DNA from 2 places in the Anaerococcoides asporogena genome. Region 2 is predicted to be linked to the other one. Evidence: predicted binding sites of a transcription regulator. Region 2 holds the regulator's gene; the other holds the start of a gene.

Region 1 (4,520 bases), 1.7 Mb from region 2:
TCCGACGGGAGGTGCCCCTGGTGCATGTGTCAGAAGAGGTCACAAGGATCGGGTCTTACTGCTCAGCCCGGTCAACCATCAAATCAGCGTTGATTACTAAATTATCATTTTTATATCGGTTACAACCTATCGTTAATTAATATTTTAGTAAAATAATAATAGTATTAATAATGTTGGTTGCACGATATAATCATTCTAAAATTATAGTTCTTCTGCTTTGAAGGGTATTGGAGGTGCTGTTGTTCTACGAATGGGAGGGATCGGACGGAATTATTTTTAGAAGGAAAAGGAATCATAACGGACTCACAAATTAACAGGAGGAGAATCACACATGCCGAAAAAAATTATGCGTACCGCACTCTCACTTCTCACTTCTCACTGCTGCATTGTTCTTCTTTAGCTCCGTCTCCAGCGTGTTCGCCAGTACTCTTGATACCAGCGTGGTTGATCTTAATGCGCCGTTTAACAGAGTAACCCTGATTCCAGGTGATTCAGCAGAAATCACCATCGACATCACGGTGAAGAAAAAGCAAACGGGTACTGCTACATTTCAGATTTACACCGAATGGACCCTGAACAATGGGGTTTTCACCGGATCAGCCCCCAAGTCCTTTACAGTTGATCCTCAGTCACCGGGAACTACCACAACATTCTCCGAGAAAGGGAAAGTAACGGTAGCCTCCGGCCAAGGCTTTGGGACGTTTGATCTTTCAGTAGAAGCGTTTGACATAACCAATACAAGTACTACGGACCCACTGGAAATGGGTAAGGCAGCGACGTATTCCGTTATAGTTCCAAACAATCTGCCAAGTGATACAACATCGCCAGTTATAACAAAACCGGCCGACATGACTGTTGAAGCAACTGGGCCGGATGGAGCGTTCGTTGATTTCACCGTCTCAGCCCTGGATGCAGTGGACGGAGCCGTTTCCGTGACGGCAATGCCAGCCTCCGGCTCGAAATTCCCATTGGGGTCAACAACAGTCAGCCTGACAGCTAGTGACAGCAAAGGCAATACCGCCACGGATTCATTCCTGATAACTGTCGTGGATACGACAGCTCCTGACATTACGGTACCGGATGACATCACAGTTGAAGCAACGGGGCCCTCCGGTGCGGTTGTCATCTTTAACCCGACTGCCTGGGACCTTGTGGATGAAGCTGTCGAAGTAATCGCAGCCCCATTTCCGGGTCAACGTTCCCCCTGGGCACCACGACGGTAAAGGTGTCGGCCACAGATGGGGCAGGCAACTCCGCCAGCAAGACCTTTACGGTAACCGTTAAGGATACAACGCCTCCTGACATTACGGTACCGGATGACATGACAGCTGAAGCAACTGGGCCCTCCGGTGCGGTTGTCACCTTTAACCCGACTGCCTGGGATCTTGTGGATGAAGCTGTCGAAGTAATCGCAGCCCCCATTTCCGGGTCAACGTTCCTACTGGGAACTACTACGGTTGACCTGACTGCCACTGACGCAGCAGGAAACAAAGCTGCAGCAGCGTTCACGGTAACGGTGGTTGATACGACGCCTCCGGAACTGACTGTCCCAGGCAATCTTACAGTGACTGCAGTAAGTTCTGCCGGAGCCCTGGTCCAGTATGATCCCGCAACAGCCTTTGATCTGGTGGACCAGGATGTTGAGATCACATATTCACAGAATTCCGGAACCTGGTTCCCGCTCGGAACATCAACAGTTGTTGTAACAGCCAAGGATGACTTTGGCAATACAGCAACGGGTTCATTTACCGTTACGGTAAAGTACGATTTCAAAGGCTTCTTCCAGCCTGTGGATATGTCCAAAGTAAACATTGCGAAGGCTGGAAGCGCAATTCCGATTAAGTTCAGTCTCGGTGGCGATATGGGACTCAATATCATGGCTGAAGGCTATCCCAAGGTAATGACATTTATTGTGGATACAGATGCTGACACGGATATAGTCGAAACAACCGTTACCGCAGGTGCCAGCAAGCTGACCTACGATCCGATTGCTGACCAGTATATCTATGTGTGGAAAACAGAAAAGAGCTGGAGCGGCACAGGCAAGAAACTGATTGTCGTACTTCAGGACGGCACCAGCCATGAAGCCAAATTCCAGTTCAGGAAATAGACCTGGGCAGTTCTTATATGCCTGATGATCGATAAGCTGATTACCGAATCTCTGGCATTCCCCAGTGGACCTAAGAATGGACTGACTTAAGGTTCTATCCCCTTTATAAAATCCAGAAATGCTCCCTTGCTGATCAACAGAACGCTCTGTTGATCAGGAGGGAGCATTCAATTATGCTGCGAAACAGGATTGACTTTTGAAAGTCAAGATTTTAACCATGAGGAGAGGAAGCTGCCAGGTGCATTCATACTTACCGATATGAAAACCTGTCTGATTCCAAGGGACAGCAGAGAATTCCGGGTTCATTCGGGGGAATCCGCGTACAATGCGCAATGCAGGCAATGACTTTATCAGAATTGGATTAAACATCTTTCCTCAATTCCGGTCTCTTACCGGTGAGGAGATTTTATTGCTTCTTTGGAATCAACGGATTGTAATTTCGAATAATGAAATTCATAGGGAAAATGAGAAAATATTATCAATAATGAAAACGTTAGTCAGAAGTGATACAATAATCAAACTTAGTGATGGAAACAAGGAATAGATTAAAAGCCGTTCACAGTTCACTGGGAGAATCGGCTGAAAGTCACTGGTGACTGGCATTCAGGTGGGATGGAAGCAGGTACTGGCTTTCGCACCGGGATATATATTTCATTGGATTGGGGAGGAAGAGAATGAAGGAAATTTTTTTGGTAAGCTGCTGCAGAACGGCAATTGGGAACTATGGCGGGAGTCTCAAGGATGTACCGGCGGCTCAGCTGGGATCCATTGTGGCAAAGGCCGCTCTGGAAAGAGCGGGGTTGACCGGAGATCAACTCGATGAAGTAATGTTCGGCTGCATCCTGACGGCTGGCCTGGGGCAGAATGTCGCGCGCCAGGTTGCCATCGGCGCCGGGATCCCGGTAGAAGTCCCGGCCTATACGGTGGGCATGGTCTGCGGATCAGGCATGAAGTCTGTGATTGAAGCCGCCCGAGCGATTCACGCCGGTGATGCCGAAGTAATTCTGGTGGGCGGCACCGAGAATATGTCGGCAGCGCCTTACGCTGTGCCCACTGCCCGGTGGGGAGCCCGCATGGGCAATGCGGCCATGGTCGACACCATGGTCAACGACGGCCTGACCGATGTGTTCAATGATTACCACATGGGCATCACTGCTGAGAATATCTGTGACCAGTGGGGCATCACCCGGACCGAACTGGATGAGTTTGCACTGAAGTCCCAGGAGAAGGCAGCCAAGGCCATCGCCGAAGGCCGGTTCAACGATGAAATTGTCCCGGTCCCAATCAAAGTGAAAAAAGAAGTCATCGACTTCAAGACCGATGAGTATCCCCGCGCTACCTCAATGGAAGCCCTGGGCAGACTGTCTGCCGTCTTCAAGAAGGACGGGCGGGTGACCGCCGGCAATTCCTCAGGCATCAATGACGGAGCTGCCGCCATAGTTCTGGCTTCGGGCGAAGCCGTCAAGAAATACGGGCTCAAGCCCTTGGTTAAACTGGTATCCTGGGGTCAGGGCGGCGTCGATCCCAAGATCATGGGAATCGGTCCGGTGCCTGCTTCCAGACAGGCGCTGGCTAAAGCGGGACTGGACATTGCGGATCTGGATCTCATTGAAGGGAATGAGGCCTTCTCGGCTCAGTCCATCGCCGTTGCCCGCGAACTGGGCTTTGACCTGAGCAAAGTGAATGTTAACGGCGGAGCGCTGGCTTTGGGACATCCCGTAGGAGCCAGCGGTGCCCGGATTATCGTCACGCTGGTTCATGAAATGCTCAAGACCGATGCCAGGAAAGGCCTGGCAACACTCTGCATCGGCGGCGGCATGGGGGTAGCAACGATCTGGGAAAAATGCAGCAAATAACCGTCTCTCGTTGTTTATGAGATCAAAGATCATAAAGGATTGAATTTTAAGCAGCCCGCGTCCAACGCGGGCTGCTTTGACATGAAAATACATTTTTTCCGTATAGTATGTAGACTATGCATGGGCCCGAAAGTCCGCATCAGCGCTTAATCGGCGGATTTTTTGAAATCGATGCCGAACCGAGCCCTGTATTCGTTTAAATGACAGGTAAAACCGGTGGATAGGACTTCAAAATATTGCCAAACATATATCAAATGAGGTTCATTAATGCGCAATTTCCCTTTTTCACTGGGGCTGGTTGATTGTAAATTATCAATTTGTTAACATTGAGGCAGAGCGTTTAAGAGGTGATTGTATGGACTTTAGGTTGAATGAAAAACAGGCACTGGTGCAAAAGATGATCCGTGACTTCACGGAGAAGGAAGTTGCGCCCATTGCCCACGAAATCGACGAACAAGAGCGGTTTCCGGAAGAAACAGTAAGAGAACTGGCGAAAATCGGTGCCCTGGGGATTCCATTCTCCAAGGAATACGGCGGAGCCGGCGGGGATAACC
Region 2 (4,520 bases):
TGAGGAAGAAGTATTCATCATCTGGATAGCCATACCCTTGTCGACGTAATGTCTTAATCTTGTTGTTGATCCCCTCGATTTGACCATTCGAAATACGGTAGGTCGCATAAGCTATAATCCCTTCAAAATGTCTGTCCATCAGGCGCCCAAACCACTGCAGGTGCTTATTCTCCGAGGCATAGCATACTTCCATGACCTCCGTGATCAGACTAGCCATTTCCGGCTCACTGGCGGCCTTGTACGCCTCCGAGAGCATCTCTTTGACGAGGTCAACTGTGAACAGAAGCTGGTTCTCCTGGATGAGCTGGTCGTACTTCTCCTCACTGCCAGGACGACGCGTGATCTCTGCCCTTTGGAAGAGCGTACCGCCCTTGGACAAGGGTTTGCCCTCCGCGGCCTCCCGGTCTTTGCGCTGCAGCGTCTTCCGAGAAGACATCAGGATATAGCGGGTCCTCTTGAGGGACTCAGCAGCTTTGTACTCACCCACCGCCTGAAGACGCCTCTGTTCGTCTTTGCGCACTTCAGCGACCACTTTGTCATTGAAATTCTTGATGATGTGGAAATGGTCGAAGACCGGCTGGATGTGGGGGCACTTTTCCTCAAAGGCTTCTTGGAAGTCTGAGTTCATGTCCGAGGCGACTGCTTCAACACCGTCCATCCACTCGAGACCGACGTGCTCAATGAAGTCATAGACGACCTGCTTGCGCTTGCCATGGGCGATCCAGAGGATATGGCCAGTCTCTATGTCGATGATGTGGGTGGCGTACTGGTGGCCTCGGTGAAGCTTGAATTCGTCGATACTGAGGTACTTTGCCTGCCTCTGGGGCTTGGTGAGCTTGCCGTCCAGGGTGTACATTTCCTCCAGGCGTTTCAAGTCGATCGCTTTGACTGTGTTCTTGCCAAGACCAGTAATCTCAGCGACTTGCTTGAGGTTGTAGGTTCCGATGGCGAGAAGGTCCCTGGTGTATTGCAAAAGTGGTTGCGAGATCCGATGACCTTGTGCCTGAAAGGGCACCTGTTGGACCTTGGTGATCCCGCAGGTTGGGCACAGTAACTGATTCTTGCCGAACTCCAGGGACGTATAAGTGTGCCCGAAGTTCAGGTGCCAGAGACTGCATGAGGACGTATTGTTAATGTGCATGAAGCCCCCGCAGTTGGGGCAGGCGCGATCGGTGTCATCTAGCTTGAGGACTCCATGAAACTGAATCACACTTTTACCGGAAACGGCAGTATGCTGTGAACTATGCGTATTAGTAAACCCAATAAGAGACGAAGGGATGTGCAGATAATTTTGGGAATCAGTGATTGTATTAGCTTGTTCATCCTGTGTATAATTCATTCAGAGCCTCCGCTGTGTTTGGATTTGTACATCCGTCCAGATGCATTTCCATCATAGCGCGGGGCTCGTTCTATTATCAAATGTTATGCCGGTTTGGGGAATGGATCTAGTCGGTCAATCCCACAGAATTTGTGATTGACCCAAAAAAACTATTAATCATTTACGCCAGCTATGTTAATATATTTACAAGAATGTTAAAAACATAAATAAGAAAGAGTATGAGGATAAAATATGGACAAGAAAAAAAGAATCTCAATGGCCGTTATCAAACGCATGCCAAGATATTACCGCCATCTCGCTGAACTGCTCCGTAATGACGTAGATCGCATTTCTTCCAAGGAACTCAGCGAGAAAATAGGCTTCACCGCATCTCAGATCCGCCAGGACTTCAACAACTTCGGCGGATTTGGCCAGCAGGGTTATGGTTATAATGTCCGGGAGCTCTTCACCGAAACAGGCAAGATCCTGGGACTGGACAAAAGCTACAAAACCGTCATCGTCGGCGCCGGCAATATTGGACAGGCCATCGCCAACTATACCCGATTCGATAAGTTCGGATTTGATTTAAAAGCCATTTTCGATGCCAATCCCAAACTGATCGGTTTACAGATCAGGGATGTGGAGATTCTCGACATCGACCTCATGGACGAATTCCTGACCAAAAACCAGATTGATATTGGGATCATCTGTGTTCCCACTTCTGTCGCGCAAAAAGCGGTAGATACACTGGTCAGGGGCGGAGTCAAAGGGGTCTGGAATTTCGCGCCGATTGACATTCAGGTTCCCAAAGAAATCGCATTGGAGTCAGTCCATCTGTCGGACTCCTTGCTGACCCTGGTATATCTGATGAATGACAAGGTCAAGGAACGGGAAAAGAAGGAAAAGAAATCAAAATAAACTGCCGACTCCCGGATTTCGGTGATTGTCTGGTGGGATGATTTAAACGGCCGGTTCCCTGCGGATGGAACCCGGCCGTTTTTTGGACTGCAGCAGAATTTCGGTTGAGATTCCTCAAAAGTCGGTTATTTATAAAAAAGCCAGATTTGCATTATGGGAAAGTTTAGTACCTGAATTTTTAAAAAAGAGAAAAAATGGGAACTAAATCTCATTTTTTCTACTAATCTATAAAATAACAATGAAAACTTTTAAAAAGGGACTATGATAAATCTTGTCAATCGGTATAATTAAGAATAGTGAATTAAAAAACTTCGAATAATTTGTTAAAATATTATACAGAGGTGATTAAGGGATGTACAAAATATTAAGTAAAAAAGTCCTGGCCGATGGTATCTATTGGATGGATATCGAAGCCAAGCGTGCAGCGAAGGCTGCCAAGCCCGGCCAGTTTCTGATTGTCAGACTCGATGAAAAAGGGGAAAGAATCCCACTGACCGTCTGCGACATTGACAAGGAAAGGGGATCCATTGCCATTGTTTACCAGGTACTGGGTGACTCCACCAAGCGCATGGCCGCCATGGAAGAAGGGGATTATTTCCACGACGTAGTCTGCCCGCTGGGAAGACCCTCAGAATTAGTAGATATGAGCGATGAAGAGCTGTCCAAGCTCAATATCCTCTTTATTGCCGGCGGTGTTGGCACCGCTCCGGTTTATCCTCAGGTTAAGTACCTGAAGGACCGCGGATTCCCTGCTGATGTTATCATCGGTACCAAAACCCACAACACACTGATTATGGAAGAAGAAATGAAAGCCGTTGCCAAGGAATTGTTTGTCTGCACAGATGATGGTTCCTATGGATTCAATGGTATGGTTACTGCCATGTTCAATGAGCTCGTGGACAACCGCGGCAAGAAATATGACATGGTCATTGCCATTGGGCCGATGATCATGATGAAGTTCGCTGCCAGAGAAACCCTCAAGCGCGGAATTCATACCATTGTTTCCCTCAACCCCATCATGGTCGATGGAACGGGCATGTGCGGCGCCTGCCGTGTCACTGTTGGCGATAAAGTAAAATTCGCCTGCGTGGATGGTCCTGAATTCGACGCCGCTCTGATCAACTTTGATGAAGCGATGAGACGGCAGAGCATGTACAAGACCCAGGAAGGTCAGAAGACGCTCAGACATGAGGAAGGAGCCAGCCACAAGAGCAGCGGCTGCGCGGAAGGAGAGACAAAGTAATGCTGAAAAAAGAAAGAGTACCCGTAAGAGAACAGGCTCCGGAGATTCGTGCGACGAATTTTGAAGAAGTTTGCTATGGCTACAACATGGAAGAAGCCATGTCCGAAGCAGAACGCTGCCTGAACTGCAAGGTTCCGCGCTGCGTGGGCGCCTGCCCGGTTGCCATCAATATCCCTGCCTTCATTCAGGAAGTCAAGAAGGGCAACATTGAAGAAGCCGGACGGATTATCTCCCAGGATTCCGCTCTGCCCGCAGTGTGCGGACGCGTCTGTCCCCAGGAAACCCAGTGTGAGGGTTCCTGTATTGTCGGTATTCGCAGCATCCCGGTCGCGATCGGAAAGCTCGAGCGGTTTGTGGCTGACACCAACCGGAAAAACGGCGTAACCTTTGATGAAAAGGAACCAAGCAACGGAATCAAGGTCGGAGTCATCGGATCAGGCCCTGCCGGTCTGACCGCTGCCGGAGACCTGGCCAAAAAAGGCTATGATGTTACCATTTTCGAAGCCCTGCATGAACCGGGCGGAGTCTTGGTATACGGTATCCCTGAATTCAGACTGCCCAAGGAAGAAGTTGTCGCATCCGAAGTGGAAGGCGTCAGACGTCTTGGCGTGAAGATCGAAACCAACGTAATCATCGGCCGGACTGTTTCCATCGACGAACTGATGGAAGAAGAAGGCTTCAAGGCATTCTTCATCGGTTCAGGCGCCGGTCTCCCCAAATTCATGGGCATCCCCGGTGAAAACGCCAATGGCGTGGCATCCGCCAATGAATTCCTGACCCGGAGCAACCTGATGCGTGCCTACGATAAGGATTCTGATACTCCAATCATGATCGGCAAGCGCTGTGTCACTGTTGGTGGCGGAAACGTCGCCATGGACTCTGCCAGAACCGCTCTTCGCCTTGGCTCAGAGTCTGTTATAGTCTACCGCCGGTCCAAGGAAGAACTCCCTGCCCGTGCGGAAGAAGTCCATCACGCCATCGAGGAAGGCGTTCAGTTTGAACTCCTGACCAATCCGGTGGAAATCCTCGTCGACGAGAAGG

What was found. Region 2 encodes Rex, which represses fermentation and respiration genes when NADH is low (regulators of the CRP and FNR family bind a similar motif). Its sites were predicted from a motif close to ATTGTTAANNNNTTAACAAT; they were not measured.
Region 1: the regulator Rex is predicted to act here: its motif matches at 2,574-2,593, upstream of P6M73_RS04555 (acetyl-CoA C-acetyltransferase).

The regions. Positions count from the first base shown of each region.
Region 1 covers NZ_CP120965.1:959,571-964,090, forward strand. Annotated here, with positions in the region: gene P6M73_RS04545 (HYR domain-containing protein) at 441-1,223, shown strand; gene P6M73_RS04550 (PxKF domain-containing protein) at 1,226-2,110, shown strand; gene P6M73_RS04555 (acetyl-CoA C-acetyltransferase) at 2,785-3,966, shown strand; gene P6M73_RS04560 (acyl-CoA dehydrogenase) at 4,322-4,520, shown strand, end outside.
Region 2 covers NZ_CP120965.1:2,970,833-2,975,352, reverse strand. Annotated here, with positions in the region: gene P6M73_RS13650 (ISL3 family transposase) at 1-1,339, opposite strand, end outside; gene P6M73_RS13645 (redox-sensing transcriptional repressor Rex) at 1,571-2,236, shown strand; gene P6M73_RS13640 (sulfide/dihydroorotate dehydrogenase-like FAD/NAD-binding protein) at 2,589-3,479, shown strand; gene gltA (NADPH-dependent glutamate synthase) at 3,479-4,520, shown strand, end outside.